Regions from separate parts of the Streptomyces sp. NPDC047880 genome, predicted to be linked through region 2. Evidence: riboswitches for the same ligand, from Rfam matches in the RefSeq annotation. Region 2 holds a riboswitch; each other region holds the start of a gene.
What was found. A riboswitch is a leader RNA that binds a small molecule or an ion and turns the genes downstream of it on or off. The one in region 2 is predicted to bind cobalamin.

Region 1 (7,475 bases), on a different contig from region 2:
GCGCCCGGCCCGCTCCGGGTCGGCGACGTAGACCGGAACGTCGTCCGGCCCCTGCTCCTTGAAGGAGAACGGCACGGTGATCAGCCGCCCGTCGAACTCCGGGATGGCCACCTGCATCGCGGCGTCCATGGGGGAGAGGGCGGCGTCCGAGTCCGCCCAGGCCTGCCGCGAGGACGTCAGGCACAGGCCCTGCAGCACGGGGATGTCCAGCTCGGCGAGGGCGCCGATGTCCCAGGCCTCCTCGTCGCCGCCGGCCGAGGCCTGCGAGGCGTGCGTGCCGCCGGCGGCGAGGACGGTGGCGACGAGGGTGTCCGCCTGCCCGAGGATCTCGTACAGGCCCGCGTCCGCGCCGCGCAGCGAACCGCAGTACACGGGAAGCGCGTTGGCGCCCCGCGCCTCGATCGCGTCGCACAGGGTGTCCACGAAGGCGGTGTTGCCGCTCAGTTCGTGGGCCCGGTAGAACAGCACGCCGACGGTCGGACGGCCCGGCACGAGCTCACGCTCGCCGTGGACGCCGTACTCCGGCATCTTCCGCGGCTCGACGAACCCCTCGCCCGTCAGCAGCACGGTGTCGGAGAGGAACCGGGCGAGTTCGGTGAGGTTGTCCGGGCCGCCCTCGACGAGGTACCTGAGCGCCTCCGCGACGACACCGGCCGGGACGGACGACTCGGCCATCAGCTCCGCGTCCGGCACGGCCTCGCCACCGAGCAGCACGGTCGGGATGCCGGAGGCCTTCAGCGCGGCGAGCCCGTCCTCCCAGGCCCGCTTGCCGCCGAGCAGCCGGACGACGGCGACGGACGCGCCGTCCAGCAGGGCGGGCAGCTCCTCCCGGACGTCCACGCGGGTCGGGTTGCCGATCCGGTAGTCGGCACCGGAGGCGGCCCGGGCCGCCAGCAGGTCCGTGTCGGCGGTCGACAACAACAACACAGTGCTCATGCGGGTGCTCCCGGTGGAATGAAGGGCAGTCCTTGCGGCGCGCCGGACTCGATGAGCCGCCACAGCGCGTCGGTGTCCGCGTGCTGTTCGATCAGGTCGCCGAGCCGGTCGAGCTGCTCCTCGCGCAGCGCGGCGAACGAGGTGTCCGGCGCGGGCACGAAGCGGCGGCCCGCGGCGGCCGCCACCTCGCGCAGAAAGGCCCGCCGGAAGCCGTCCGACTCCAGCGAGCCGTGCCAGTGCGTGCCCCAGGTCTGGCCGACCCGGCAGCCGTCCAGGAAGGGGACTCCTCCGGTGACGTCGGCGACGCCGTGGTGGATCTCGTAGCCCTCGACGTGTTCCCCGAGGGCCTCGCCGGCCGGCCGGGTGAGGGTCTTCTCGCGGGCGAACCGCACCCGCACGGGCAGGATCCCGAGCCCGTCGACATGGCCCCGGCGGCTCTCCACGTCGTCCTCGATGTGCTCGCCCAGGATCTGGAAGCCGCCGCAGATGCCGAGCACGGGCCGCTGTTCGGCGGCCCTGCGGACCAGGGCGTCGGCGAGCCCGCGCTCTCGCAGCCACTCCAGCGCCCGGACCGTCCCGCGGGTGCCGGGCACGATGACGAGGTCGGCGTCGGACAGTTCCTCCGGCCGGTCCACGAACCGCACCACGACGCCCGGTTCGGCGGCCAGGGCGTCCACGTCGGTGAAGTTGGACATCAGCGGCACGGCGCAGACCGCGATCCGCAGCACGTCCTGCCCGACGGGCGGGGCGACGACGGACTCCCGCACCGCTCCCCGCAGGGAGACGCGCAGTCCGTCCTCCTCGTCGATCCCGAGCCCGTGCCGGAACGGCAGCACCCCGTAGGTCTTCCGCCCGGTGAGCCCGTGCAGCATGTCCAGGCCCGGCTCCAGCAGGGAGACGTCCCCGCGGAACTTGTTGACGAGGAACCCGGCGACGCAACGCTGGTCCTCGGGCGACAGCAGCGCCACCGTCCCGAAGAACGAGGCGAACACCCCGCCCCGGTCGATGTCGCCGACGACGAGCACGGGCAGCCCGGCGTTCCGGGCGATTCCCATGTTCACGATGTCCGTCCGCCGCAGATTGATCTCGGCGGGAGAACCGGCCCCCTCACAGATCACCGCGTCATACGTGCCCCGCAACTGCTCCAGACAGTCCAGCACCGTCCCGAGCAACTGCTGCTGCCGTCCGCCGTGATAGCCGCGCGCGCTCATCTCCCCGACCGGCTTGCCCAGCAGCACGACCTGACTGCTCTGCTCGCCGCCGGGCTTGAGCAGCACCGGGTTCATCAGCGCGGTCGGCTCGATGCGGCAGGCCTGCGCCTGCATGGCCTGTGCCCGCCCGATCTCGGCCCCTTCCGTGGTCACGAAGGAGTTCAGGGACATGTTCTGCGCCTTGAAGGGCGCGACCTTGACGCCTTGGCGCACCAGCCACCGGCAGATCCCGGCGGTCACGACGCTCTTGCCGGCGTCGGAGGTGGTTCCGGCGACGAGAAGCCCACCGCTCATGTCATTTCCCCCTCTTCAGCGACCGCGCGCCCTTGAGCGACGGCGCACTCCCGAGCGACGGCACGCTCCTGGACAACCGCGCACTCGTCAGCAACCGCGCGCCCGCGCACACCCCGAGCGCGAGCCACGTCACGCGCTGCGACAGCCGCACGGCCCGCTCGACGTCCTGCGTGCCGACCGCACGCCCCAGTGTGTTCAGCACGGGCCGGTGCTCCACCCGCCCGCCGTACGAGAGCGTCCCGCCCAGCCGCACCCCTAGCGCCCCCGCGAACGAGGCTTCCACGGGCCCGGCGTTGGGACTCGGATGCTTCGCCGCATCGGCCCGCCACGCCCGCACGGCCCCCCGCGGATCCGGCCCGGCCAGGGCGGCGAGCACGGCGGTCAGCCGCGCTCCCGGCCACCCCGCGAGGTCGTCCAGCCGCGCGGAGGCCCACCCGTAGCGGCGGTAACGGGCCGACTTGTGCCCGACCATCGCGTCCAGGGTGTTGACGGCCCGGAAGCCCAGCAGCCCCGGCACCCCGCCGACGGCGCCCCACACCAGCGCCCCCACCACCGCGTCGGACGTGTTCTCGGCGACGGACTCGACCACGGCCCGGGCCATGCCGTCGGCGTCGAGGGCCTGCGGATCGCGGCCGCACAGGTGCGGCAGCCGGGCCCGGGCCGCCTCGGCGTCCCCGGCCTCCAGGGCCCGCCCGATCGTCCGTGCCTCCCGGGCGAGTGAAGTCCCCCCGACGACGGCCCAGGTGGCGGCACCGGTCAGCGCGACGGAGGCGACGGGGGAGGTGCGCACGGCACGTGCGGCGACGGACCCGAGGGCGACGGCCCCTCCGGCACACACGGCGGTGTGCAGCGCACCCCACCCGCGGTGGTCCCGCCACAGCACCCGTTCCACGGCACCCGCGGCCCGCCCGAACGCGGCGACCGGATGCCCCCGGCGAGGATCACCGAGCAGCAGGTCACCGATCAGGCCGGCGGCGGCGCCGTACGCGAAGACGCGACCGGCACCCATGGTCTCAGCCGGCCAGGAGGGCGGGCAGGGGTGGGGTGGTGAACCTCGATCGGCAGCCGCGCATGGCGATATGTGTCCTCACTCAGGGTGTCCACGCCCTGGTTCGACGAGACCGGCGGTGAGAGTTCCTGGCTCCCGGGGATCGCTACCCCGGTGACAGTGGCGGGACCGCGCCGGACTTGCACCGGCTTCCTCTCCTGCCGCCGTATTGGCCCCGGCAGTCCACCACGGCCGGGAACCGCCGTCAACTTGCCTTTGACCTGCGAGGGGAGAGTGTGGAGAACCCCACATCCCCCCTGCCCCACACGACGACCGGGCGGCACAGGACCTCAAGTCCCGTGCCGCCCGGCGGACACGATGTGCGGTGGGGCGCTCAGGCCACGATCAGATAGATCCCGTATCCGACGGCCGCCGCACACGCCGCGAAGCACGCGTACGCGCCGGTGACCGCGAGGCTCGCGGACCCGCCCTCCGCCACCGCCCGCTCGCGGCGCGAGAGACCAGTGATGCCGAGGGTGAACAGGCCGACGAGGGCCACGGTGACCACGAGGCTGACGCCGAAGACGGAGCCGAGGGCCGCCCAGTCGATCTTCATATCGGAGACTCTTCCTTGTAACCGGTGGCGGTCAGACCGTGGTGGTCGTGGTCGGCGTGCGCTCGGCGGTGGCCTGCGCCGGGAACGAGGGGACCGGGTCCTCCGAGGCCGGGGCCGTGCCTCCCGCCGGGGGCGGCGTCACGGCGGCGATCGCCGTGGTGACCACACCCGCGGGCTCCACGTCCTCGGTGTCGTTGACGTTGGTGTGGTCGACCACCTCGCGCCGCGACAGCTTCCAGATCGCCGCGCTGGAGGCGACGAGGAAGACGGCCACCACGGCGGTGCCCCAGCTGCCGAAGCCGGTGACGTACTCGGCGAGAGCGCCCACCAGGGCCGCCGCCGGCAGCGTCAGACCCCACGCGACGAACATCCGCGTCGCGGTGGACCAGCGGACCACGCCGCCCTTGCGGCCGAGACCGGCACCCATCACCGAACCGGACACGGAGTGCGTCGTGGAGAGGGAGAAACCGAGGTGCGAGGAGGCCAGGATGACCGTGGCCGCGGAGGTCTGGGCGGCGAAGCCCTGCTGCGGCTGGAGGTCGGTCAGTCCCTTGCCCATGGTGCGGATGATGCGCCAGCCGCCCAGGTAGGTGCCGAGCGCGATGGCGAGACCCGCCGAGAGGATGACCCACATGGGCGGGTCGGAGTCGGGCGCCACGGCGCCGCCGGCGACCAGGGCGAGGGTGATCACACCCATGGTCTTCTGCGCGTCGTTGGTGCCGTGGGCCAGGGAGACCAGGCCCGCGGAGGCGATCTGGCCGGCCCGGTAGCCCTTCTTGGACGCCTTGCCGTCGGCCTTGCTGCCGAGCGTGTAGGTCAGCCGCGTGGCGAGCATCGCCGCGATGCCCGCGACCAGCGGGGCGGCGATCGCCGGGATCAGCACCTTGGTGACCAGCACGTCCCCGTGCACCGCGCCGACGCCCGCCGAGGCGATCGTGGCACCGATCAGACCGCCCATGAGGGCGTGGGAGGAGCTGGAGGGCAGACCGACGAGCCAGGTCAGCAGGTTCCAGAGGATCGCGCCGACCAGGGCGGCGAAGATGACCTCGGGACGGATGCCGGCCTCGTCGACGAGGCCCTTGGAGATCGTGTTGGCGACTTCGACGGACAGGAAGGCGCCGACCAGGTTGAGGACCGCGGACATGGCCACCGCAACCTTGGGCTTCATGGCGCCCGTGGAAATGGTCGTGGCCATCGCATTCGCGGTGTCGTGGAAACCGTTCGTGAAATCGAACGCGAGTGCGGTTACCACCACAATCGCGAGGATCAGCGAGAAGCTTTCCATTTACCCAGGCAATCGTTCGAGGTTGTTGGCTCGATGAACGTAGGGAACCTGAGTGAACGGAAGATGAACTGGGAGGGGCGCAGGGGTGACCGCAACAGGGGGCCGGCGTTCCGCCCCGGGACGGCCGCCCGGCGCCCCGGCGGCCGACCGCCGGGAGCGTTCCGTTTCACCCGCACGAGTGACCCGTCGCACGAATCCCGGTCACGCGACGGGGTGCCCCCGCGGTTGTGTACGAAGCAGGCCCCCGAAGTCCCCCGCACCGCAGCGCTGCGAGCCCCGGCCTGGCAGGATCGCGGCATGGCTGAGCGGCGAGGCGACGAGCGGGGCACGGCGGACGTGCCCGGGGACGAGGCGGGTGCGGGGGAGCCGCGCCGCAGGACCGCAAGCCCCGAGGAGGTACGCGCCTGGGACGACCTCGTCGCGACGGCCCGCCGGACGGTAGCGGAGGGACTCGTCGTCGGCACGTCCGGCAACGTCTCGGTGCGCGTCGGGAACACCGTCCTGGTCACCCCGTCGGGCGTCCCCTACGACCGGCTGACGCCGGAGGACGTGACGGGCGTCGGCCTGGACGGTCGGCAGGTCCTCGGCACCCTCGTCCCGACCAGCGAGCTGCCCATGCATCTCGCCGTCTACCGCACGACCGGCGCCCTGGCCGTCGTCCACACCCACGCCGTGCACGCCACGGCGGTCTCGACGCTCGTGACCGAGCTGCCGCTGATCCACTACATGGCCGCCGCGCTCGGCGGCCCCGTCCGCGTCGCCCCCTACGCCACCTACGGCAGCGACGAGTTGGCCGAGAACATGCTTCACGCCCTCACCGACCGCTCCGGCTGCCTGCTCCAGAACCACGGCACCCTCACCCACGGCACCACCCTCGCCCAGGCCTACGACCGCACCGCCCAGATGGAGTGGATGTGCCGCCTGTGGCTCACCGCCTCCTCGGTGCCCGGCCTGACCCCGAGCCTGCTGACCCGCGCGCAGCTGACGGAGGTGGGGGAGCGCCTGCGCGGCTACGGCCAGCGCGGCTGAGCCGGCCCCCCCGCCGCGCCGGCACCACCCCGCCGCTCCGTCCCACTGGTCGCCCGCCCGATCCACCGGGACACTTGAAGGCGTGCGCACTGTCAGAGCGACGGCCGCTGCCGTCACCGCTGTGTTCGGGGCCGGTGCCGCCGCGGTGGCCGCCGGCCGGCTCGCCAGCGACGCCGCGCTCAAGGCACCCCCCGGCAGGCCCCTGCCCACCGAACCCCGGCTCACCGTGCACGGCACCGCCGCCGGGCAGATCAGCCTCACCCGCGACCTCGCCGCCCTGCGCCCCGGCCGCTACGGCCTCTCCGGGGACGGCTCCCACGCCGTCGTCGGCCCTGTCCTGACCGGCGTCCGGCACCCCGCCGACACCGTCGTGCGCCGCCTGGAGAGCGTCACCCACGGCACGCTGGAATCCGGTGACAAGGTCTGGCTCACACCGAACGTGTACGTCGGCAACCCCGGCACCGCCCTCGGACTCGAACACGCCGACGTCGACGTCCCCGGCGAACTCGGCTCCCTGCCCGCGTGGTTCGTGCCGGGCAAGCGGGACACCTGGGTGATCGCCGTGCACGGTCTGGGCACCACCCGGGAACTCGCCATGAACGTCATGGGGTTCCTGCACCGCAGCCGCATCCCGGTGCTCGCCCTCGCCTACCGCGGCGACCTGGGCGCACCGCGCCCGCCCGACGGGCTGAACCACCTCGGCGAGACCGAGTGGCGCGACCTCGACGCGGCGATCCGCTACGCCGTGCGCTACGGCGCCCGGCAAGTCGTCCTGCACGGCTGGTCCACCGGCGCCACCATGGCGCTGCGCGCCGCCGCGCACTCGGGGCAGCGCGACCGCGTCGCCGGGCTCGTCCTCGACTCCCCGGTGCTCAGCTGGGAGACCACCCTGCGCGCCCTCGCCTCGGCCCGCCGCACCCCCGGCGTGCTGCTGCCCCTCGCCGTCCGCGCCGCCCAGGGCCGCACCGGACTGACCGCCGACCGCGCCGCGGGCACGGACCCGTCCCACGGACTGCGCGTCCCGTCCCTGCTCTTCCACGGACCGGACGACGCCGTCGCCCCCTGGCGGCTGTCGAGCCGGCTCGCCGACGCCCGCCCCGACATGGTCGCCCTGCG
Region 2 (7,475 bases):
CCCGGCGAGAGCAGCCCGTCGGACCCGCACCCCGCCGGCACGACCGAACTGCTCCACGTCACGGCGGGCGAACTGACCCTCACGGTCGACGGCGTCGAGCACCGCGTGCCCGCGGGCGCCAGCGTCCACTTCGAGGCGAACGTCCCGCACACCTACGGCAACACCGGCGACGCGCCCATGGAGATGGTCATGGCCGTCTCGGTGCCGCCCGTGACCTGAGACGCCCGTTTCCGCACCGGCCCGCTGTTGTTAGCGTGCGGCCATGCGCGCACCCATCGGACACTTCGACGACGCCCGCCCGGCCCCCGCCTGCCTCGACGAACTGACCGCCCCGGTCGCCGACGCCGTACGCCACTGGCGTGGCAGCGTCCCGGCCGAGCAGATCGTCTACGTCGACACCGACCCGGAGTGGGCCGACACCGCCACCTTCGTGGAGCATTACGGGCAGGATCTGCTGGAGCGGTCGGCGAACTGCGTGGTGGTCTCCGGCAAGCGGGGCGGCGACTCCACGCTCGCCGCATGCGTCGTGCTGTCCACCACCCGGGTCGACGTGAACGGTGCCGTACGCCGCAGGCTGGGCGCCCGCAAGGCCTCCTTCGCCTCCATGGACACGGCGACCGGCGAGACCGGCATGGAGTACGGCGGCATCACCCCGCTCGGGCTGCCGGACGGCTGGCCGCTGCTGGTGGACGCGGCCGTCGTCGACCTGCCGTACGTGCTGGTCGGCAGCGGCCGGCGGCGCGGCAAGCTGCTGGTCCCGGGCAAAGCGTTCGCGGAACTGCCCGGGGCCGTGGTGCTGGAGGGGCTCGGGGTCTCCTGACGTGACGCCGCGATGAGCCGGCCGGGGGTGGATCCGGCGGCCGTTGCGGGGTTTCCCGGCTCACGCCGCCACGTGGTGGGCCAGCGGCAGATGCGGGTCGCTCTCGCCCGGGACCGGCTCCGGGTCCGCGTGCACCAGGGCCGCGGTCAGGCGCGGTACCGCGTGCAGCAGCGCGTGCTCGGCGTCCACGCCGATGCGATGGGCCTCGCGTACCGACACGTCGCCGTCCACCACGACCGCCACCTCGGCGCGCAGCCGGTGGCCGATCCAGCGCAGCCGCAGTTCACCCACCCCGCGCACCCCGGGCACCTCGGTCAGGGCTCGCTCGGCCCGGTCCACCAGGGCGGGATCGACGGCGTCCATCACCCGGCGGAACACCTCCCGGGCCGCGTCCCGCAGCACCAGGGCGATGGCTGCCGTGATCGCCAGTCCGACGATCGGGTCCGCCAGTTCCCACCCCAGGGCCGAGCCGCCGGCGCCCAGGAGCACCGCCAGTGAGGTGAAACCGTCGGTCCGGGCGTGCAGACCGTCGGCGACCAGCGCGGCCGAGCCGATCGAGCGGCCGACGCGGATGCGGTAACGGGCCACCCACTCGTTGCCGGCGAAGCCGACGAGCGCGGCCACGGCGACCGCCGGGACGTGCTGCACCGGGCGCGGATCCAGCAGCCGGTCCACAGCCGTCCAGCCCGCGAAGGCGGCGGACGCGGCGATGGTCAGCACGATCACGAGACCGGCCAGGTCCTCGGCCCGGCCGTAGCCGTAGGTGAAGCGGCGCGTGGCCGCGCGCCGGCCCAGCACGAAGGCGATGCCGAGCGGGACGGCGGTCAGCGCGTCGGCGGCGTTGTGCACCGTGTCCCCGAGCAGCGCCACCGATCCCGACACGGCCACGACGACCGCTTGGGCCAGTGCCGTCGCGCCGAGCACGGCGAGCGAGACCCACAGTGCCCGCATCCCGCGGGCCGAGGACTCCAGGGCGGAGTCGACCTTGTCGGCCGACTCGTGGGAGTGCGGCGTGAGGAGGTGACCCACCCGGTGAAGCAGTCCGTGGCGGTGTCCGTGGTCATGCCCGTGCCCGTGGCCGAGCTGGTGGGAGTGGGTGTGCTCGTGCCGTTCGCTCACGTGGATCCCCTTCCGGTGCGCGCGGGAGTGGACGTACCCGTGCCGTGGCGCCATTATGTGCGTATGAGCGCACGCATGCACCTGTCATCTGCGCATGATGCGCATCCGCGCAGTCCCGGCGAGGAGCAGTTCGCGCTCGCCGCCGAACTGCTGGCCCTGCTGGGGGACCGCACCCGGCTCGCCCTGCTGCACGCGCTGACCCGGGGAGAGGCCGACGTCACGACCCTCACGGAGGTGTGCGGGGCGGCCCGGCCGGCCGTCAGCCAGCACCTGGCGCGACTGCGCCTCGCGGGCCTGGTGGACACGCGCAAGGAGGGCCGCCGGGTGATCTACTCACTGCGCGACGGCCATCTGCGCCGCCTGGTCGACGAGGCGCTGAACGTGGCCGACCATCGGCTCAGCGACCGCCCGCCGCACGACTGAGTCAGTAGCGCGCCGCGGTCCCGAGGTACTGCTCGGCGAAGGCGGCGGCCGCGGCGGGCGAGGTGAACAGGCGGCGCATCCGGGCGAGCGCCGTGCCCGCACGGAACGGGTCGCCCGCCGCCGTACCGTGGTACACCTCGGACAGCCACTGCGAGAACTCCTGGTAGTCCCACACGCGTCGCAGACATGCCTCCGCGTAGCCGCCGAGGCCGCTGTCGTCACCGGTGGTCAGCCGGGCCACCAGGGCGTCCCCGAGCAGGAAGGCGTCGTGCAGGGCGAGATTCATGCCCTTCGCCGCGATGGGGGCGACCAGATGGGCCGCGTCTCCGGCGAGATGGAGCCGGCCGTGCACCATCGGCTCGACCACGTGGTCGTGCAGGTCGAGCACGCGCTTCTCGATCAGCCGCCCCTCGGTCAGCGGGGGCGCGCCGGCCGCCCCCAGCCGCTGCCGGAGCTCCGACCAGACGCGTTCGTGCGGCCAGTTGTCCGGGTCGTCGCCCGGCGGGCACTGGAGGTAGTAGCGGGTCACCTCCGGGCTGCGGGGCATCTGGCCGGCGAACCCGCGCGCGTGGCAGCCGAACAGTACGCAGTCGCAGGACGGCGGCGCCTCGGCGAGCAGGGCCAGCCAGCCGATCCCGTAGTCGTGCCGCGCGATCCGCACCCGCTCGGGAGGGAGCGCGGCCCGCGTCGCTCCGCGTGGACCGTCGCACCCGGCAATGAAGTCGCAGTGCACGAACCGGCGTTCACCCGTCTCGGAGCAGGTGTACGACACCGAGGGCCGGTCGCTGTCGATGTCGTGCAGCTCCACGTCCCGGACGCCGAAGCGGATCTCGCCGCCGCGGACTTCGGCGTACTCGCGCACCAGGTCCGTCACCAGCAACGGCTGCGGATAGACGAAGTGGTGACTGCCCGTCAGTTTTCCGTAGGGGAACCGGTAGCGCTCCCCGTCGAAGCGGAACTCGCACGCGGTGTGCAGTTCCGCGCGATCCAGGAGGTTCCGGGCGAGGCCCCGCTTCTCCAGGCCCCGCACGGCCCATTCCTCGACGACCCCGGCGCGGGGCCGCTGTTCGATGAACTCGCGGGTCTCCGTCTCCAGCACCAGGCAGTCCACGGACGCGGCCCGCAGGATGTTGCCGACGGTCAGACCGGCCGGACCGGCGCCCACGACGACGACCGGGAAACCATGCGGGGCGCCGGAGTCGAGGGACGGAGAGGCGTGGGGCATGCGCCCATTATGGAGGCCGGTCTCAGTGGACCCGGCACCTCCGTGACGGCCGCCTCCTCGATGCTCCGCTCGATCTCCCCGGACAGGGACGCCGAACGAACTCCGAGAGTTCAGTGAGCAAGCGGCCTCAGATCAGGAACGGGACGCCCGGCGGCAGAAGACGAGTCGGCCAGTCTTGACCGGACGCGGCACGCCTTGACCGGCTGCGGGTGTTTCCGGGGAAACGCTTCAGGATTCCTGTGCGCGGTGATGAGGCAGCCGTGGGATCTCGATGGCCGGGCAGCGGTCCATCACCATCTCCAGGCCCGCCGCACGGGTCCGGTCGTACGCCGCCTCGTCGATCACACCGAGCTGGAACCAGACGCCCTTCGCGCCCTTGGCGACCGCCTCGTCCGCGACGGCCCCGGCGAGGTCGCTGTTCACGAACACGTCCACGACGTCCACGTCGAAGGGGATGTCCGCCAAGCTTGCGTATCCCTTCTCCCCGTGCACCGTCTCCGCCTTCGGATGCACCGGCACGACGCGCTTGCCGAAGCGCTGGAGGACGGCGGCGACGCCGTACGCCGCGCGCTGCCGGTTCGACGACAGGCCCACCACGGCCCAGGTGTCGCCGAGCTCGGTGAGGATCCTGCGGACCGTTGCCTCGTCGCCGTACACCGGCGGCCTCCTTGGAAGTCGTGGACGAACTGCTCTCCCTTTCAACGGCGGCGGGCGCACGGTGATTCCCCGGACGGCCCCCGTGATAGCTTGCCGGGGCCAGTCGAACCCATGTACGTGGGTCAGGGAATCCGGTGCGAATCCGGAACTGACGCGCAGCGGTGAGGGGGACGGGCGGGGCCTCGGCCACTGGACTCCCTCGCGGACGTCCGGGAAGGCGCCCCGATCCGGCTGAACCCGAGTCCGAAGACCTGCTGGCGGCCCCCGCGGCCGCGCGCGGCGGGGGAGCACCGTACGACCGGGCTCCGCGATCGAGCCCTCGACGACTGAGGACTGGTTCTCGTGCCCCTCGCCCGACCCGCCCGTGCCGCCGCACTGCTCGCGGCCGGCTCCCTGCTCCTGACCGGCTGCGGCGGCGGCACGTCCACCGACGCGAAGGCCGCCGTCACGCTCACCGACTGCGGACACGAGGTCCGCGTCACCGCCCCGCCACGGCACGCCGTGTCCCTGAACCAGGGCACCACCGAGATCCTGCTCTCCCTGGGTCTGGCCGACCGCCTCGCGGGCACGGCCACCTGGACCGACCCCGTGATGAAGGGGCTGGAGAAGGCGAACGCGACGGTGCCGCGCATCGCCGACGACACCCCGTCCTTCGAACGCGTCCTGGACACCGAGCCCGACTTCGTCACCGCGTCCTTCGTCTCCACTCTCGGCAAGGGCGGCGTCGCCACCCGCGAGCAGTTCGAGAAGCTCGGCGTCCCCACCTACGTCTCGCCGTCCGACTGCGTCGGCAAGGACAATGCGGGCGGCGGTGACGGCGCACGCGACAAGGCCCTGGGCATCGACACCGTCTACGGCGAAGTGCACGACCTCGCGACCGTCTTCGGTGTGCGGGAGCGCGGCGACGAGCTCGTGGCCTCCCTCCGGCAGCGGATGAAGAGGGCGACGGCGGGCGTCGACGCCTCCGACATCACCCTCCTGTACTGGTTCGCGAACTCCGAGTCGCCCTACATGGCGGGCTGTTGCGGAGCGCCCGGCATCATCACCCGTGCCCTCGGCGCGAAGAACGTCTTCGACGACACCCACGAGGAGTGGCCGCAGGTCAACTGGGAGACGGTCGCCGACCGTGACCCCGACGTCCTCGTCATCGGCGACCTGACCCGCAAGTCCCAGACGGCCGAGTCGGCCGCGAAGAAGATCGCCTTCCTGGAGTCCAACCCGGTCACCAGGAACATGGACGCCGTCCGGCACAAGCGGTACGTGCTGCTGAGCGGGCAGGCCATGAACCCGACCATCCGCACCGTCGAGGGTGTGGAACAGGTGGCCGCCGGGCTGCGCCGGTTCGGACCGGTGAAGTGACCGCCCAGGGGCTTCCGGCCGCCGGGACCAGGCCCCGGCGCCGGGCGGGACTCGCGCTGGGCGCGGCCGGGACCGTCGCGCTCGTCGTCTCCCTCGCCGTGGCCATCACCATCGGCCCCGCCGACATCGGCGTCGCGGACGTGTGGTCCGTCGTGGCCGCCCATCTCGGCCTGGGCAGCTCGGAGCTGACACCGATCCGGGACGGCATCGTCTGGCAGCTGCGGCTGCCGCGCACCCTGCTCGCGGCCGTGTGCGGGGCCGGACTCGCCGTCTGCGGGGCGGTGATGCAGTCGCTGCTGCGCAACCCGCTGGCCGACCCCTTCGTGCTCGGGGTGTCCTCGGGCGCCTCCACCGGAGCGGTGCTCGTCGTCGTACTCGGCGTGGGCGGCGGTGCCCTCCCGGTGTCCGCCGGGGCGTTCCTGGGCGCCCTGCTGTCGTTCGCGCTGGTGCTGCTGCTCAGTCACACCCTCGGCGGCACCACCGACCGGGTCGTCCTCGCGGGCGTCGCCGCCATGCAGCTCTTCTCCGCGCTCACCTCCTTCATCGTGCTGACCTCCGCCGACGCCGAGACCACCCGCGGTGTGCTGTTCTGGCTGCTCGGCTCGCTCGGCGGCGCAGGCTGGACCGATGTCCGGCTGTGCCTGGCCGCGCTGGCGGTGGCGCTGGTGGTGTGTCTGCCGTACGCCCGTACTCTCGACGCCTTCGCCTTCGGGCAGGACGCCGCCGCCGCGCTCGGCGTGTCCGTCGCCCGCACCCGCCTGGTGCTGCTGTGCGTCACAGCCCTGCTCACGGCCGCGCTGGTCAGCTCGGCCGGGGCGATCGCCTTCGTCGGACTGGTCCTGCCGCACGCGGCCCGGGCCCTGACCGGTCCCGGGCACGGGCGGCTGCTGCCGGTCACCGCCCTCGCGGGAGCGGTCTTCCTGGTGTGGGTGGACACCCTGGCCCGTACCGTGCTCGACCCGCAGGAGGTTCCGGTGGGTGTCGTGACGTCGCTGATCGGGGTGCCGGCGTTCGTGGCGGTGCTGTACCGGACCAGGAGGGCGCGGTGAGCGGCGCTGAAGCACCGGCGGGGGCGGGACTGCGGGCCGACCGGCTCAGCCGCCGAGCCGACGGGCGTCTCATCCTGGACGGCGTCGCCCTCGCACCGGAGACCGGCTCCACGGTCGGCGTGCTCGGACCCAACGGCTCCGGCAAGTCCACGCTGCTGCGGTTGCTGGCCGGGCTGCTCACGCCGACCTCCGGCGTTGTCACCCTCGACGGCACACCGCTGGCCGAGCTGCCCCGCCGCACGGTCGCGCGCCGCCTCGCCGTCGTCGAGCAACAGTCGTACACCCAGGTCGAGTTGACGGTGGAGGACGTCGTACGGCTCGGCCGCGTCCCGCACCGCCGGGCCTGGACGCCCGTCTCGGCCGACGATGAACGGGCGGTGCGCGCAGCCCTGGAGCGCACGGGCCTCGCCGACCGGGCCGGCCGGCTCTGGCACACCCTCTCGGGCGGCGAACGCCAGCGGGTGCAGATCGCCCGCGCGCTCGCCCAGGAACCCCGTGAACTCCTCCTCGACGAACCCACCAACCACCTCGACATCCACCACCAGCTCGACCTGCTCGCCCTGATCACGGCCCTGCCGGTCACGGCCGTCGTCGCCCTGCACGACCTCAACCTCGCGGCGATGTACTGCGATCGGGTCCTGGTGCTGAGCGCGGGGCGGGTCGTGGCGGGAGGCACTCCGGACGACGTCCTCACCGCGGAGCTCATCGCCGAGGTGTACGGGGTGCGGGCCGCCGTCAGCCGGGAAGGGCCCGACGGGCGGCCCCATGTGCGGTACCTCGGCACGCTGGCCTGACAGAGCGTGCCGGGAAGGGCCGACGGGGG
Region 3 (7,475 bases), on a different contig from region 2:
GCGCGCCGACCGGGCCGATGACGCTGACGTTGTTCCTGTGGCGGATGTCCATGGCGGTCATGCTGTCACCCCGGTCGCATCGGTGCGACGGCACCCCTGCGGCATCGGCTTCGCGACCGTGAAGTCAGCCCAGGTACAGCGGCACCCTGGGAGCCAGGTCACCGAGCTCGGCCTGCTCCGCCCCGGTCGGCACACGCCTGCCGGTGCCGATCAGCAGTGCGTCGGTGTCGGAGAAGGAGACGGGGAACGGGCCGCCCGCGATCCGCTCCAGCATCTCCCGGGACCGGGAGAGCCCTTCCGCGGGCGGCTGCCGCGCGTCCGGGAGGTGGGCGATCAGGTCGAGGTGGTGCAGCGTCCACTCCATGACGTACGTGGAGAGGTAGTCGCCCACGGTGAGGACCTCGTCGCGGGTGCCGACCCGGCCTGCCGGATCGGCGAGCAGGGCCGCGCGCCCGGCGGCGGAGCCGACGTCGTCCAGGTGGAACTTCAGCAGGCCCGGGTCCTCGTACGCGGCGGCGAGCCGGACGGTGAGCGCGTCGAGCGGGTCGTCCCCGGACGGCGGAGTGTCCGAGACGTCCCAGTACGTCAGCGCGTCACGGGTCGGTTCCCGGTCCGAAGGGGTGGCCAGGGTGATCAGGACGTCCTGGGCGTCGACGACCAAGTGGCACACCAGGTCCCGCACCAGCCATCCCGTACAGCCGCTGGGCCGCGCGAAGTCCTCGTCCGAGAGACCGGCCACCGTCGCACGCAACGCCGTCCAGGTGAGGGAGAAGAGATCCACTCCGGCAACGTAGAGCCGCGCGGCGACACCGCACAAGCGCGTTTCGGCCGACCGCGCTCACACGCGCCGCGTGGCTCGTAACCGGGCGCCCCCAGCCGTGCGCACCGCCGCGTGCTCTCACCTTCCGGGCGCCCCCGGCTGCCCCGACTGACGTTGGGATCTCACCTTCGGACGCCCTCAGCCGTGCTCACCGCCGCGTGCTCTTACCTTCCGGGCGCCCCCGGCTGCCCCGACTGACGCTGGGATCTCACCTTCGGACGCCCTCAGCCGTGCTCACCGCCGCGTTCCTCTCATGCTCCGGGCGCCCCCAGCCGCTCTCCCGCGAGCGAGGCGAGCTCGTCCGGCGTACGCGGGCCCGGCTCCGCTTCGGTCAGCAGCCCCTGGGCGCGCAGCAGCCCCGCCGCCGCCGCGCCCCACGGCAGACGCAGCCCGGCCTCCCGGAGGAGATCCGTACGGGACAGTGCTGTGGCCGCCGGGCCGGTGCGGACACCGGACGGGGTGAGCAGCGCCGCGTCGTCGGCCCAGCCCAGGGCGAGGTCGACGTCGTGGGTGGCCATCACCACCGTGGTGCCGGCGGCCCGGAGCCCGTCGAGGGTGGTGAGCAGCCGCTCCTGGCCCTCGGGGTCGAGTCCGGCCGTCGGCTCGTCCAGGATCAGGACGCGCGGCCGCATGGCGACCGCACCGGCGATGGCGGTCCGTTTGCGCTGCCCGTAGGAGAGCAGATGGGTCGGCCGGTCGGCCAGGGCCGTGATGTCCAGGGCGGCCAGCGCCTCCGCCACCCGCGCCCGGACCTGCGTGTCGTCCAGGCCGAGGTTCAGCGGCCCGAACGACACGTCCTGCTCGACGGAGGCCGCGAACAACTGGTCATCAGGGTCCTGCACGACCAGCTGCACGGTCGTCCGCAGCCGGGTCAGCCCCTTGCGGTCGTACGCCACCGGCTGCCCCTCGACCGTCAGCCGCCCCTCGTGCGGTTTCAGGCCGCCGCTGAGCAGCCGCATCAGCGTGGTCTTGCCGCTGCCGTTGCGGCCGAGCAGCGCGAGAGCACGGCCCTCGCGGATCTCGAAGTCGAGGCCGCTGAGCACGGCCGGGCCGTCCTCATAGGCGAAGGACGCGCCCCGCAGGGCGACGAGGGCGGGCTCGCTCATGTCAGCGGCCTTTCCAGTACGAGGGTGAGGACGGCCACCGCTGCGAGCAGCGCGCAACTGGCCGCCGTGAAGCGGACGGAGACCCGGGCCTCGGGCACCAGGACCCGCAGGGTGCCGTCGTAGCCGCGCCCGGCGAGCCCGGCCTGGAGGCGGGTGGCCCGGTCGAAGGCCCGGACGAACGCGGTGGCGCCGAGCCCGGCCAGGGACCGCCACTCCGCGGCCCGGCCGGTGTGCCCGAGCCGGGCCGCCTGGGCCTCCCGGATGCGGCGCACGGAGTCCAGCAGCAGAAAACTCATCCGGTACGTCACGAGGGCGACGTCGACGACCGGAGCGGGGACCCCGGCCCGGACCAGCCGGGGCAGCAGGTCGGACATGGGCGTGGTGAAGGCGAACAGCAGCACGCCCAGGGAGGCCGCCGAGGTGCGCAGCAGCAACTCCCCGGCCCGGACCGGCCCGTCAGCGGCGAAGGCGACGAACCCGCCCGGCCCGCCCACCTGGACGAGCAGCGTGAGCGCGCCCGTCACGCAGAAGCCCAGCGGTACCCGGTAGGCCCGCCACAGCCGTTGTCCGGGCACACCGGCCGGACCCAGCAGCACCACCAGGGCCGCCAGGAGCACCAGGGCAGCGCCCGGCCAGGGCGGCAGGGAGATCGCGAGTACGGTGAGGCCGAGCCCGAGCACGGCCTTGTCCACGGGATGGCGGCGGCGCCAGCGACTGCCGTGCGCCGCCGCGTCGATCGGCAGCACCCGGGCTCAGTCCCGTTCCTCGGTGGACTTCCCGGCGGTACCGGACAGCGCACCGTCGGACTCACGCTCCAGGGCCCGCTGCTCGCCCTGCCTGCGGCCCCGGCGCAGGCCGAAGTAGTAGGCGAGGACACCGGCGCCGAGAGCCGCCTGGAGGGAGAACAGCGCCGACTCGATCTCGCCGGACGGCGGCTCGTACAGCGGCGAGAACCACGGCTCGTAGTCCGGCTTCAGCTCGGTGATCGCCGTCTCGGCCTCACCGTCGGAGCCGGTGAACGGCTCCTTCTTGTGGTCGCCGAGCCCGAGCACCAGGGGCAGCACCGCGAGCGCGGCCACGGCGAGCAGCAGCAGCAAATTGATCTTCGTGTTCTTCTTCATCGGGCCACCGCCTCGGTCTCCGTCTCGGTCCCGGTCCGCGCCTGCTTGGTGGCGACGAGCACGCCCAGCCGGGTCAGTTCACCCTTGCTGGACTGCACCAGCAGCCGCATCACGAGCACGGTCAGCAGGCCCTCGCTCACCGCGAGCGGGATCTGGGTGATGGCGAAGATGGAACCGAACTTGCCGAGCGCCCCCAGGAATCCGCTGCCCGGGTCGGGGAACGCGAGCGCCAGTTGCACGCTGGTGACGCAGTAGGTGGACAGGTCGGCGACGAACGCTGCGAAGAACACCGCCACCATCAGCGGCGCGTTGAAGCGCCGCAGCAGCTTGTAGACGGCGTACCCGGCCCAGGGCCCGACGATCGCCATGGAGAAGACGTTGGCGCCGAGCGTGGTCAGGCCGCCGTGCGCGAGCAGCAGCGCCTGGAAGAGCAGGGTGATGGTGCCCAGCACGGCCATGATGGGCGGCCGGAACAGGATCGCGCCCAGGCCCGTGCCGGTGGGGTGCGAGCAACTGCCCGTGACGGACGGGAGTTTGAGGGCGGACAGGACGAACGTGAAGGCACCGGACGCCCCGAGGAGCAGCGTGCTCTCGGGGTGCTCGCGTACTTCACGGGTGAGCGACCGGACCCCGTGGACGACGAACGGCGCCGACGCGACGCCCCAGGCGACCGCGTGCGCCGGAGGAAGGAAACCCTCGGCAATGTGCATGGCTCAGCAGACCCTCTCCAGCACCTCGTGGATGGTTGACGCGCCTTGGCCGGTCTCCTGGCTGACGGGTACCACCGCCCGGACTCCGCCTTCCCGGGTCACGAGGACCCAGTGGCTGCCCGTGAGGGCTGGAGCCGGACTTCCCGATTCACAGTGGCGAGGGCCGCACCGGCATCACACCGGATTTCCCGTTCACCAAGGCGTGGTGACAATAAGGCCGGGATAAGGGCGATGACAAGCCACCCCAGGGGCGCGCGAGGGGGCGCCCGTTCGCACACCGGCGCATCTCACGTCCGTTTCCCTGCGCGCCGGCAGGGGTCCCTCACATGCCGCCGGGGCCGCGTCAGTCGTCGCTCCCGTCGTCGCTCTCCCCCTCTTCACCGCCCTGGCGCGGGGTCTCCGGCTCCGGCTGCGCCGGTTCGCCGCCCGTCTCCTGGGTCGGGGCCGCCGCACTCGGCGCGGGTGCGGCAGGAGTCGGCGACGAGGGCGACGCGGACGGAGTGACATCGGCCACGGTGCCGGTGGCCGGCGTGTCGGCTGCCCCCGGGCCGGCCGCCGGGTCGGCCTGCGGATCGGCCTGTTGATCGGGCTGCTGATCGGCGGAGCCTTCGGACGCCGTGGCGGCAGGGCTGCTCGCCGTCGGGGACGCGTCGGGCTCCGTGCCCTCCGCGGTCGTGTCGGGCGAGAACCAGCGCATGCCGAGGAGCATCGCCGCGAGGAAGAGGGCCGCGGCGGCGGCCGTCGCGGCCACTCTCGACCGGTTGCCGGCGCCGCCGCGTCCGCGCGTGCGTCCCGGGCGCCCCGTCTGGGCCGCCCGGGCCGCGGTGCGGTGACCCGTGGTCGCGGGCAGCGCGTACGTGGTCGGACTGCCGGTCTCGGCGGCGGTGTACGGGCCCGGCCCGGCGGGCGTCGCCGTGGACGTGGTGGTGGACCGCGGCGGCGGGGAGACCTCCGGCAGCGGCTCGGGCAGGCCTCGCCAGGCGCCCCCGGCGAACCACTCGGCGGCCTGCTGGGCGGTGGGCCGTTCCCCGGGCTGCTTGGCGAGGAGACCGAGGAGGTAGTTCTCGAACGCCGGCGGAAGCCCGGCGACCCCGAGCTCGCGGGGCGGCACGGGAGCCGAGTCGAGGTGCTGGTGGAGCAGGGCGACGGCGGTGTCGGCCTCGAACGGCGGGCGTCCGCTGAGGAGCTGGTAGAGCACACAGCCCAGGGAGTACATGTCGGAGGCCGGCCCCGCGGGCTTGCCCAGGGCCCGCTCGGGGGCGAGGTAGAGGCCGGTGCCGATGATCTGCCCGGTGGCGGTGAGCGCGGCGCCGGGGTCGTCGAGGAACCGCGCGATGCCGAAGTCACCGATCTTCAGTGTGCCGGCCGCGTCCAGCAGCAGGTTGGCGGGTTTGACGTCCCGGTGCACGATGCCCTGCGCGTGCGCGGCGGCGAGCCCTGCGGACGCCTGCGCGGCGAGACGGGCCACCCGCTCGGCGGGCAGTGCGCCGGAACCGGCCAGCACCCCGGCGAGGCTGTCGCCCTCGACCAGCTCCATCACCAGGTACAGCCGGTTGTCGTACTCGCCGAAGTCCAGGACACCCACGACGTTGGGGTGGTTGAGACGCCCGGCGGTCTGAGCCTCCAGACGGAACCGGGAGGCCGCCGTGGGGTCGGTGTCCTGGGGCAGCAGCAGCTTGAGGGCCACCGCTCTGGCGAGCGTGGTGTCGTAGGCACGCCAGACCTCTCCCATTCCACCGCGCCCGATCTCAACATCCATCCGGTAGCGGCCCGCTAGCAGCACTCGTCCTCGTCTCATGCGTATGGGAAGGTCGTAGCCGCAGGCCGAACTCCCCGCTTCCGCACCGGGATTGGTGGGGGGCGCCGCAGCCGACCCAGGATACTGGGGCGGCGTGACCACCGAGTTCCCCTGCGGTGTCTCCGGAGGGTGCCGGCAGGGAATTCCGGTGCCGGGCGAGTCGCCCGCCGGGGTGACCCCTCGGCGTGCCCGGTTGCCGCCGGGGGCCGGAGCCGTGTCAGGCCGAGGCGTCCGCGCCCTTCCCGCGGCGCGGCAACAGCGCCACCGCCAGGGCCGGTACGGCCGCGAGGACCAGCCACGGCACGGCGGCCGGCAGGCCCGGATCGAGCAGGAGACCGGTGGCCGCGCTCCCGGCCAGGACGATCAGCCCGGAGACGGACGACAGAGCACCGGTGTAGAGCCCGAGCCGGCCCTCCTCGGCGAGGTCGGGTACCCACGCCCGGGCGGCGGGCACGACGAGCATCTGCCCCACGGTGAGCAAGATCACGAAGCCCGCGGCCGGGAGCAGACCGGCGGTGCCCGTCCAGCCGGCGGGCCGTGCCGCGGCCACCACCGCGAAGCCCGAGGCGATCAGCAGCAGCCCCGCCGCCATGGCGCGGCGCAGGTCCAGCCGGTCGCCCGCCCAGCGGGTCACCGGCAGCTGGGTGAACACCACCAGCACCGACGACAGCGCGAAGAGCCAGGACAACGGCGCCTGGGAGCCCGCCGCGCGCTGCACCTCCTCCGGCAGGGCCAGGTACAGCTGGTTGTAGGCGAGCAGATAGGTGCCGTACGCGCAGGACAGGGAGAGGAAGCGGCGGTCGCGCAGCAGGACGCGGACCCCGCCCCGCTCCCTGACGCGGATCCGGCCCGGTATGTGCTGCGGCATCAGCCACAGGTGCCCGGCCAGGACGAGCACGAAGACTCCGGCACCGGCCAGGCACGCGGTGCGGAAGTCGACGGCGAGCAGCAGCGCGCCGAGCAACGGCCCCACGAACGCTCCTGCCTGGCCCGCCACACTGAACAGGGCGAGGACACGGGTGCGTGAGCCGTGCCCCTCCTCCTCCCACACGACCGCCTGGCGGGCCACCTCGGACTCCACGGCGGGGGAGAAGAGCGCGGCGGCGAAACCGATCACCAGCACCGCGCCGATCACGGCTTCGCCCGTCCGGGCGAAGCCGAGCCACGCGAAACCCGCGATCCGCAGGGCGCAGCCCGCCAGGACGACCGGCCGCACCCCGAACCGGTCGACGAGCCAGCCCCCGGCCACGAACAGCCCCTGCTGGCTGAAGGTGCGCAGTCCGAGCACGAACCCGACCAGCCAGCCCGCCATGCCGATCGCGGTGCCGAGGTGCTCGGCGAGGAAGGGCAGGACGGTGTAGAAGCCGATGTTGAAGGCGAACTGGGTGAGGACCAGCAGCCGCAGCAGCGGCGACAGTTCCTTCCAGAGCCGCCAGGCGCTCTCGCGGCTTCCGGCGCGGACCGTACGGGCGGCCTTGCGGGTCGGCACAGGGGAGACGGGGTCGGTCATCGTTCGTCTGTCTGTGAGGCGGACACGGGAGTCAGGAGATCGCCGGGGCGCCCCGGGTGCCCTCGCGGGGCCGGCACGGCCTGAATCACCGGCGGCACGGCCGGGCCCGGGGGCCGCCCGCGCCGCCCGGGCAGTCGTACGCCGCCCGCGGACGTCACCGCGAGCGCCCCGAGCAGGGCGAGTGCGGCGGCCGGGAAGAGGACGGCCCAGGGGGCCCGTTCGGCGTAGGGCTGGTTCTCGGCGAGCAGCAGACCCCACTCGGGGGAGGGCGGCTGAGCGCCCAGGCCGAGGAAGCCGAGCGCGGCCAGACCCAGTGCGACGCCGGGGAGCCGGAGCAGGGCGTGCCGGACGACCGGGGGCACGACGGCGGGCAGCAGTTCGTGCCGGAGCACGTACCAGCGGCTGGCGCC
Region 4 (7,475 bases), on a different contig from region 2:
GTGGGCGCGGGCGGCCAGCTGCTCGACCGTGACCTCCTCGTCCAGGTGCCGCTCCATCCACGCCAGCACCTCACCGATCGTGTCGGCCTCGGGGAGCGGCAGCGGGCGCTCGATGTACTGGGCCTGGCCGCCGTCACGGTGCGGCGGCACCACCATCCGCCGGGCGATCTTGTTGGCGACCTCGGTGCCCTGCTCCTTTCGCACCAGGTGCAGGCAGGCGTCGATGCCGGCGGCCGTGCCGGCGGAGGTGATCACGGGGTCCTCGTCGACGTAGAGCACGTCCGGCTCGACGACCACACGCGGGTACAGGCGGGCGAGGTCCTCGGCGTGCTTCCAGTGCGTGGCACAGCGGCGCCCGTCCAGCAGCCCGGCCGCGGCCAGCACGAAGACGCCCGAGCAGACGCTCAGCACCCGGGCGCCGCGGTCGACCGCGCGCCGCAGGGCGTCCAGCAGCTCCGGCGGGAAGTCCCGGGACGCGTAGCTGTGCCCGGCCGGCACGGCGATCAGATCGGCCGTCTCCAGCCGCTCCAGGCCGTGCTCGGCGTGGAGCGAGAAGCCCGAGTTCATCCGCAGCACCGGGCCCTCGGCCGAGGCGACGGCGAAGTCGTACACCGGCAGGCCCTCGTCGCTCCGGTCGGTGCCGAAGACCTCGCACACCACACCGAGTTCGAAGGGGTTCACGCCGTCGAGGAGGGCGACGGCCACGTTCTGCAGCATGCGTCCAGTGTGCCTCGCCGCTGGCAGAAATTCGAGGGTCTACGGCAGTACTGCCACTGACGGTAAGGAGTAATCAGCGCGACAGTGGTGTCCATGAACAGCAACCAGGTAGAAGCACTCATCGGACTGACCGCCACCTTCGGGATCCTGGTCCTCCTGATCCTCCCGTCCGTGATCGGCCTGGTGCGCGAGAGGCGCATCGACCGTCAGATCCGGGAGGCCCAGGAGGCCCGCGAAGAGGTGCCGGCTCAGAAGTCCTCGTCCAGGTCGACGGTGCCCTCCACCGCCACCTGGTACGCCGAGGGCCGCCGCTCGAAGAAGTTGGTCAGCTCCTGAACCCCCTGGAGCTCCATGAAGGAGAAGGGGTTCTCGGAGCCGTACACCGGAGCGAAGCCGAGGCGGGTCAGCCGCTGGTCCGCCACGCACTCCAGGTACTGCCGCATCGACTCGGTGTTCATGCCCGGGAGACCGTCACCGCACAGGTCGCGCGCGAACTGCAGCTCGGCCTCGACGGCCTCCCGGAGCATGTCCGTCACCTCCTGCTGGAGCCGGTCGTCGAAGAGCTCCGGCTCCTCCTTGCGGACGGTGTCGACCACGTCGAACGCGAAGGACATGTGCATCGTCTCGTCGCGGAACACCCAGTTGGTGCCGGTCGCCAGGCCGTGCAGCAGGCCACGGCTGCGGAACCAGTAGACGTACGCGAAGGCGCCGTAGAAGAACAGGCCCTCGATGCACGCGGCGAAGCAGATCAGGTTGAGCAGGAAGCGGCGGCGGTCGGCCTGTGACTCCAGGCGCTCCAGCTTCTCGACCTCGTTGATCCACTTGAAGCAGAACCCGGCCTTCTCACGGATGGACGGGATGTTCTCCACGGCCGCGAAGGCCGCCGCGCGGTCCTCCGGGTCGGGCAGATAGGTGTCGAGCAGCGTCAGATAGAACTGGACGTGCACGGCCTCCTCGAAGAGCTGACGGCTCAGGTACAGCCGCGCCTCGGGGGAGTTGATGTGCTTGTACAGCGTCAGCACCAGGTTGTTCGCGACGATCGAGTCACCCGTCGCGAAGAAGGCGACCAGCCGGCCGATGAGGTGCTGCTCCGCGGGGGAGAGCTTGGCGAGGTCGGCGACGTCGGAGTGGAGGTCGACCTCCTCCACGGTCCAGGTGTTCTTGATGGCGTCCCGGTAGCGCTCGTAGAAGTCCGGGTAGCGCATGGGGCGCAGGGTGAGCTCGAAGCCGGGGTCGAGAAGGTTCTGGTTGCTGGGCATTACTGGCAGGCCTCGCAGGACTCGGGGTTTTCCAGGGAGCAGGCGACCGCTTCGGGGTCGGGGGTGGCCTGCACGGGCACGGTGGCCCGGGCGGCGCGGGCGATGCGGGTCGCCGGGCGCGAGCGCAGGTAGTACGTCGTCTTCAGCCCGGACTTCCAGGCGTAGGCGTACATCGAGGAGAGCTTGCCGATGGTCGGCGTCTCCAGGAACAGGTTCAGGGACTGGGACTGGTCCAGGAACGGCGTCCTGGCCGCCGCCATGTCGATCAGGCCGCGCTGCGGGATCTCCCACGCCGTGCGGTAGAGGGCGCGCACGTCCTCCGGGATCCAGGCGAAGTCCTGCACCGAGCCGTTGGCCTCGCGCAGGGCCTCCCGGGTGCGGGCGTCCCACACGCCGAGCCGCTTCAGCTCGTCCACCAGGTAGGAGTTGACCTGGAGGAACTCACCCGACAGCGTCTCGCGCTTGAACAGGTTGGAGACCTGCGGCTCGATGCACTCGTACACGCCCGCGATGGAGGCGATGGTGGCCGTCGGGGCGATCGCGAGGAGCAGCGAGTTGCGCATGCCGGTCGTGGCGACGCGCTCGCGCAGGGCCGCCCAGCGCTCCGGCCAGGTCAGCTCCGCGTCATAGTGGTCGGGGTGCAGTACGCCCCGGGCCGTACGGGTCTTCTCCCAGGCCGGCAGCGGGCCGTTGCGCTCGGCGAGGTCGGCGGAGGCCTCGTACGCGGCGAGCATGATCCGCTCGGCGATGCGGGTGGACAGGGCCTTGGCCTCCGGCGCGTCGAAGGGCAGGCGCAGCTTGAAGAAGACGTCCTGGAGGCCCATCGCGCCGAGTCCGACCGGACGCCAGCGGGCGTTGGAGCGGCCCGCCTGCTCGGTCGGGTAGAAGTTGATGTCCACGACCCGGTCGAGGAACGTCACGGCCGTGCGGACGGTCTCGTCCAGCCGCTCCCAGTCGATGTCCCCGCCGGTCACGAACGCGCCGAGGTTCACCGAGCCCAGGTTGCAGACCGCTGTCTCCCCGTCGTCGGTGACCTCCAGGATCTCCGTGCAGAGGTTGGAGGAGTGCACGACGTGGCCGGGCTCGGCCGTCTGGTTGGCGGTGCGGTTGGCGGCGTCCTTGAAGGTCATCCAGCCGTTGCCGGTCTGCGCGAGGGTGCGCATCATGCGGCCGTACAGCTCACGGGCGGGCAGGGTCTTCTTCGCGAGGCCCTGCGCCTCGGCCGCCCGGTACGCGGCGTCGAACTCCTCGCCCCACAGGTCGACCAGCTCGGGCACGTCCGAGGGGGAGAACAGCGACCACTGCGCGTCGGCGTTCACGCGCCGCATGAACTCGTCGGGCACCCAGTGCGCGAGGTTCAGGTTGTGCGTACGGCGGGCGTCCTCGCCGGTGTTGTCGCGCAGCTCCAGGAACTCCTCGATGTCGGCGTGCCAGGTCTCCAGGTAGACCGCGGCGGCGCCCTTGCGCCTGCCGCCCTGGTTCACGGCGGCGACCGAGGCGTCCAGGGTCTTCAGGAACGGGACGATGCCGTTGGAGTGCCCGTTGGTGCCGCGGATCAGTGAACCGCGGGCGCGGATGCGGGAGTAGGCGATGCCGATACCGCCGGCGTGCTTCGACAGCCGGGCCACCTGGTGGTACCGGTCGTAGATGGAGTCCAGTTCGTCCTGGGGGGAGTCCAGGAGGTAGCAGGACGACATCTGGGGGTGCCGGGTGCCGGAGTTGAAGAGCGTGGGGGAGGAGGGGAGGTAGTCGAGGCGGCTCATGAGCCGGTAGAGAGCCGCGACCTCGTCCACCGCGCGTGCGGTGTCGTCCTCGGCGAGGCCGCTCGCCACCCGCAGCATGAAGTGCTGGGGCGTCTCGACGACCTTGCGGGTGTGCGGGTGGCGCAGCAGGTAGCGGCTGTGCAGGGTGCGCAGGCCGAAGTAGCCGAAGCGGTCGTCGGCCGCACGGTCGATCAGCGCGTCGAGACGGGCGGCGTGGACGCGCACGAACTCAGCGGTGCGGTCGGCGATGAGCCCCTCGCGATGGCCGACGGCGACGGACTCGGTGAAGGACGTGACGCCCTGCGAGGCGGCCTCTTCGCGGATGCCGATGGCCAGCAGCCGGGCGGCCAGCCGGGAGTAGGCGGGGTCCTCGGAGATCAGACCGGCCGCGGCCTCCGTCGCCAGTTCCCGCAACTCCCGCTCGTCCGCCTGCGCGGACCGGCCGCGCAGCGCGGCGGCGGCGACCCTGTCGGGGTCGGCGTCGGGGAGGTCGGCGGTCAGCTCGCTCAGGGTCCGCAGCAGCGCGGCACCGGGGGCGTCGTGCTCCTCTTCGGCTGAGACCGGCTCGGCTGGCGCGATGGTCACGTGGGGCTCTCCCTCGCTCGGCACGGGGGCCTCGTCGAGGGCAGGCGGCAGCACGCGAGCGCACGCGGCGTCGCGTCCACCGGCCCACTCCACGAGGCCCGGACGTCAGGGCACACCGGCCGGGTGGCCGGGTGCGCTGTCGGCAGGTCCTCGGACTGACCCCTGTGCAGGGCGCTCCCCGGGAACGCGGGGGTTCCGGGAACAGACATGCACAAGTACACCGTTGCGGGACAGTTCCGGATTCGCACCGGATTCCCCTGCGGCGACAGCGAGCATGAGCATACATCTTGTGCCGGGTTCGGACGGCACCCCCAGATGTTGTGTCATGCTGGTTTCAGAGCGTCAACTCATAGGTGAGAAGAGTGATGTCATCTTGCTCCGGGAGGGGGTTCCAGTCCCGCTCGGGTGTGCGAGTGAAGCCCAGCCGTTCGTAGATGCGGTGGGCCGCGTGCATGGTGCGCTGGGTCGACAGCACGACGCTCCGGCAGCCCGGGGTGGCCCGTGCCCGGTCGACGCAGGAGCGCACGAGGGCCTCGCCGACTCCTTGCCCGCGGGCCGCGTGCGAGACGGCGAGCATGCGGATCTCGGCCTCTCCGGGGCCGGCTATGTCGGCCATGGGGCCGCCGGACGGGACGAAGGTGACGCCCCCGAGCACGCGGCCGTCCCTGAGCGCGGCCAGGACCTCCGCGGAGGCCGCCCGTCCGGCGACGTCCCGCAGCACGTGCAGGTACGCGTCGCTCTCGCCGAAGTCGAGGAGGTCGTCCTGAAGGTAGGCCTGGGCGGTGATGGTGCCGAGTTCGTCGTGTTCAGCGGGTTCGACGGGGCGGATCAGGAGGTCCATGGCGTGAGTGTGCACGACAGCGGGCCGCCGTTGTACGCGATCTCGGCGGCCCGCTGCGGGTGTTGTGTGGTTGTTCGCGCCCACGCGGCGGAGCCGCATGGTGATGCGGCTCCGCGCCCTTCAGGTCAGTGGGCTGAACCGGCGGTGGCAGGCGGGAGCTCCACCTGGACGCCGGGGTCGCCCGCGTCCGCCGTGTAGTCCTCCGGCTTGGTCTCGTCGATGCCGTCGGGGGCCTTCAGGGCCTTCAGGACGAAGGTCAGGACCACCGTCACCACCACGTTCAGGACGAACGCCGTGAGACCGATGTAGCCGATCTCCCCGATGCCCGGGATCTCCTTCGCGGAACCGCCGAAGTGCTTCTGCGTCGGGGAGGCCACGCCGTACGCCGCGACCGTGCCGTAGATCATGCCGACCGCCCAGCCCGCGAGCAGGGCCCAGCGGTGGAACCAGCGGGTGAACAGGCCGCCGACCAGGGCCGGGAAGGTCTGCAGGATCCAGATGCCGCCCAGCAGCTGGAAGTTGATGGCGACCGTCTTGTCCATGGTGAGGACGAAGGCCAGGGCGCCGACCTTCACCAGCAGGGAGACCAGCTTGGAGACCTTGGTCTCCTGCGCCGGAGTGGCGTCCGGCTTGATGAAGTCCTTGTAGATGTTGCGGGTGAAGAGGTTCGCGGCCGCGATGGACATGATGGCCGCCGGCACCAGCGCGCCGATGCCGATCGCCGCGAACGCCACGCCCGCGAACCAGTCCGGGAACATCGTCTCGAACAGCTGAGGGATCGCCAGCTGACCGTTCTGCACCTTGATGCCGGCCGCGATCGCCATGAACCCGAGCAGCGCGAGCAGGCCCAGCATCAGCGAGTACAGCGGCAGGATCGTGGTGTTGCGGCGGATCACCTCACGGCTCTTCGAGGACAGCGTCGCCGTGATCGAGTGCGGGTACATGAACAGGGCCAGGGCGGAGCCCAGCGCCAGCGTGGCGTACGTCCACTGGCCCGGCTCGGCCGGTGTCAGCGCCCCGCGCGGCGCGCCCGTCGCCGGGTTGGTCTGGCTGTACGCCTCACCGGCCTTGGCGAAGATCTCGTCGAAGCCGCCCAGCTTGATCGGGATGTAGATGATCGCCACCGCGATGACGATGTAGATCAGCGTGTCCTTCACGAACGCGATGAGCGCGGGGGCCCGCAGGCCCGACGAGTACGTGTAGGCCGCCAGCACGCCGAACGCGATCAGCAGCGGCAGGTCCTTGATGAACCAGTTGGTGTTCTCGCCGCCGCCGACGCCCATCACGTCCAGCACGGCCTGGATGCCGACCAGTTGGAGGGCGATGTACGGCATCGTCGCCAGGATGCCGGTCACGGCCACCGCCAGCGACAGGCCCTTCGAGCCGAAGCGTCCGCGCACGAAGTCCGACGTCGTGACGTACCCGTGCTTGTGGGACACCGACCACAGGCGCGGCAGGAAGGTGAAGATCAGCGGGTACACCAGGATCGTGTACGGCACGGCGAAGAACCCCGCCGCGCCCGCCGCGTAGATCGCCGCCGGCACGGCGACGAAGGTGTACGCCGTGTACAGGTCGCCGCCGAGCAGGAACCAAGTGATCCACGTACCGAACGAGCGGCCGCCCAGGCCCCATTCGTCCAGGCTGTGCTCGTTCTCGGCCTTGCGCCACCGCGCGGCCAGGAAGCCCATGACCGTCACGGCCAGGAAGAAGAAGATGAAGACGGCGAGTGCGACGCCGTTCACGCCGTCCTTCACTGCGACGCACCGCCCTTCGCGGCCGAGCGGGCGCGCTGGTCACGCTGCCACAGCTTGTAGGCGATCATCGTCAGACCGGTGGAGATGAGCACCCACGCCATCTGGTACCAGTAGAAAAACGGGATCCCGATGAAGGCCGGGTCGGTCTTGGCGTACGAGCCGACCCACAGCATGGCCACGAACGGCGCTATGAGGCACACGGCGATGACGACGCGCAGGGGCGTCACCACCGGCCCTCTTCTTGCTTCCGGCGCTTGCGACATCAGGCGGCTCCATCCCCTTGGTGATCACCTGTGCAATGCGCAGGCAATCTAGGTCAGGGGGATGCTGAAGCGGAACCCCTCGTCCGCAATGCGGTACCCAAACGAAACCCGGCGCCAGCAGGGCCGAAGCGTCGCCCGGCCGGCTACTCGGCAGGCCGCTTCAGCCGCGCCACGAACTTGTACCGGTCGCCCCGGTAGACCGACCGCACCCACTCCACCGGCTGGCCGTCCCGGTCCAGCGAGTGCCGGGAGAGCATCAGCATCGGCAGCCCGACGTCCGTGCCCAGCAGACC

Region 1: linked by a shared signal. The riboswitch ahead of AB0937_RS04165 (cobalamin biosynthesis protein) and the one ahead of AB0937_RS16220 (ABC transporter substrate-binding protein) in region 2 are both predicted to bind cobalamin.
Region 3: linked by a shared signal. The riboswitch ahead of AB0937_RS30280 (energy-coupling factor ABC transporter permease) and the one ahead of AB0937_RS16220 (ABC transporter substrate-binding protein) in region 2 are both predicted to bind cobalamin.
Region 4: linked by a shared signal. The riboswitch ahead of AB0937_RS22150 (ribonucleoside-diphosphate reductase subunit alpha) and the one ahead of AB0937_RS16220 (ABC transporter substrate-binding protein) in region 2 are both predicted to bind cobalamin.

What each region holds. Positions count from the first base shown of each region.
Region 1 covers NZ_JBEZOK010000002.1:54,409-61,883, reverse strand. The annotation lists gene cobN (cobaltochelatase subunit CobN) at 1-936, opposite strand, end outside; gene AB0937_RS04170 (cobyric acid synthase) at 933-2,441, opposite strand; gene AB0937_RS04165 (cobalamin biosynthesis protein) at 2,443-3,450, opposite strand; cobalamin riboswitch at 3,550-3,708, opposite strand; gene AB0937_RS04160 (hypothetical protein) at 3,824-4,045, opposite strand; gene AB0937_RS04155 (inorganic phosphate transporter) at 4,077-5,330, opposite strand; gene AB0937_RS04150 (class II aldolase/adducin family protein) at 5,628-6,359, shown strand; gene AB0937_RS04145 (alpha/beta fold hydrolase) at 6,442-7,475, shown strand, end outside.
Region 2 covers NZ_JBEZOK010000009.1:68,797-76,271, forward strand. The annotation lists gene AB0937_RS16190 (XRE family transcriptional regulator) at 1-219, shown strand, start outside; gene AB0937_RS16195 (YbaK/EbsC family protein) at 263-820, shown strand; gene AB0937_RS16200 (cation diffusion facilitator family transporter) at 881-1,939, opposite strand; gene AB0937_RS16205 (metalloregulator ArsR/SmtB family transcription factor) at 2,003-2,362, shown strand; gene AB0937_RS16210 (4-hydroxybenzoate 3-monooxygenase) at 2,364-3,587, opposite strand; gene AB0937_RS16215 (CoA-binding protein) at 3,816-4,244, opposite strand; cobalamin riboswitch at 4,328-4,518, shown strand; gene AB0937_RS16220 (ABC transporter substrate-binding protein) at 4,587-5,603, shown strand; gene AB0937_RS16225 (iron chelate uptake ABC transporter family permease subunit) at 5,660-6,652, shown strand; gene AB0937_RS16230 (ABC transporter ATP-binding protein) at 6,649-7,446, shown strand.
Region 3 covers NZ_JBEZOK010000025.1:65,677-73,151, forward strand. The annotation lists gene AB0937_RS30255 (alpha/beta hydrolase) at 1-52, opposite strand, end outside; gene AB0937_RS30260 (maleylpyruvate isomerase N-terminal domain-containing protein) at 125-781, opposite strand; gene AB0937_RS30265 (ATP-binding cassette domain-containing protein) at 1,072-1,926, opposite strand; gene cbiQ (cobalt ECF transporter T component CbiQ) at 1,923-2,672, opposite strand; gene AB0937_RS30275 (energy-coupling factor ABC transporter substrate-binding protein) at 2,679-3,047, opposite strand; gene AB0937_RS30280 (energy-coupling factor ABC transporter permease) at 3,044-3,757, opposite strand; cobalamin riboswitch at 3,787-3,972, opposite strand; gene AB0937_RS30285 (serine/threonine-protein kinase) at 4,101-5,555, opposite strand; gene AB0937_RS30290 (MFS transporter) at 5,773-7,065, opposite strand; gene AB0937_RS30295 (ABC transporter permease subunit) at 7,062-7,475, opposite strand, start outside.
Region 4 covers NZ_JBEZOK010000014.1:182,530-190,004, reverse strand. The annotation lists gene AB0937_RS22165 (helix-turn-helix domain-containing protein) at 1-717, opposite strand, end outside; gene AB0937_RS22160 (hypothetical protein) at 811-1,053, shown strand; gene AB0937_RS22155 (ribonucleotide-diphosphate reductase subunit beta) at 966-1,976, opposite strand; gene AB0937_RS22150 (ribonucleoside-diphosphate reductase subunit alpha) at 1,976-4,324, opposite strand; cobalamin riboswitch at 4,448-4,613, opposite strand; gene AB0937_RS22145 (GNAT family N-acetyltransferase) at 4,659-5,165, opposite strand; gene mctP (monocarboxylate uptake permease MctP) at 5,291-6,919, opposite strand; gene AB0937_RS22135 (DUF3311 domain-containing protein) at 6,916-7,182, opposite strand; gene AB0937_RS22130 (GntR family transcriptional regulator) at 7,326-7,475, opposite strand, start outside.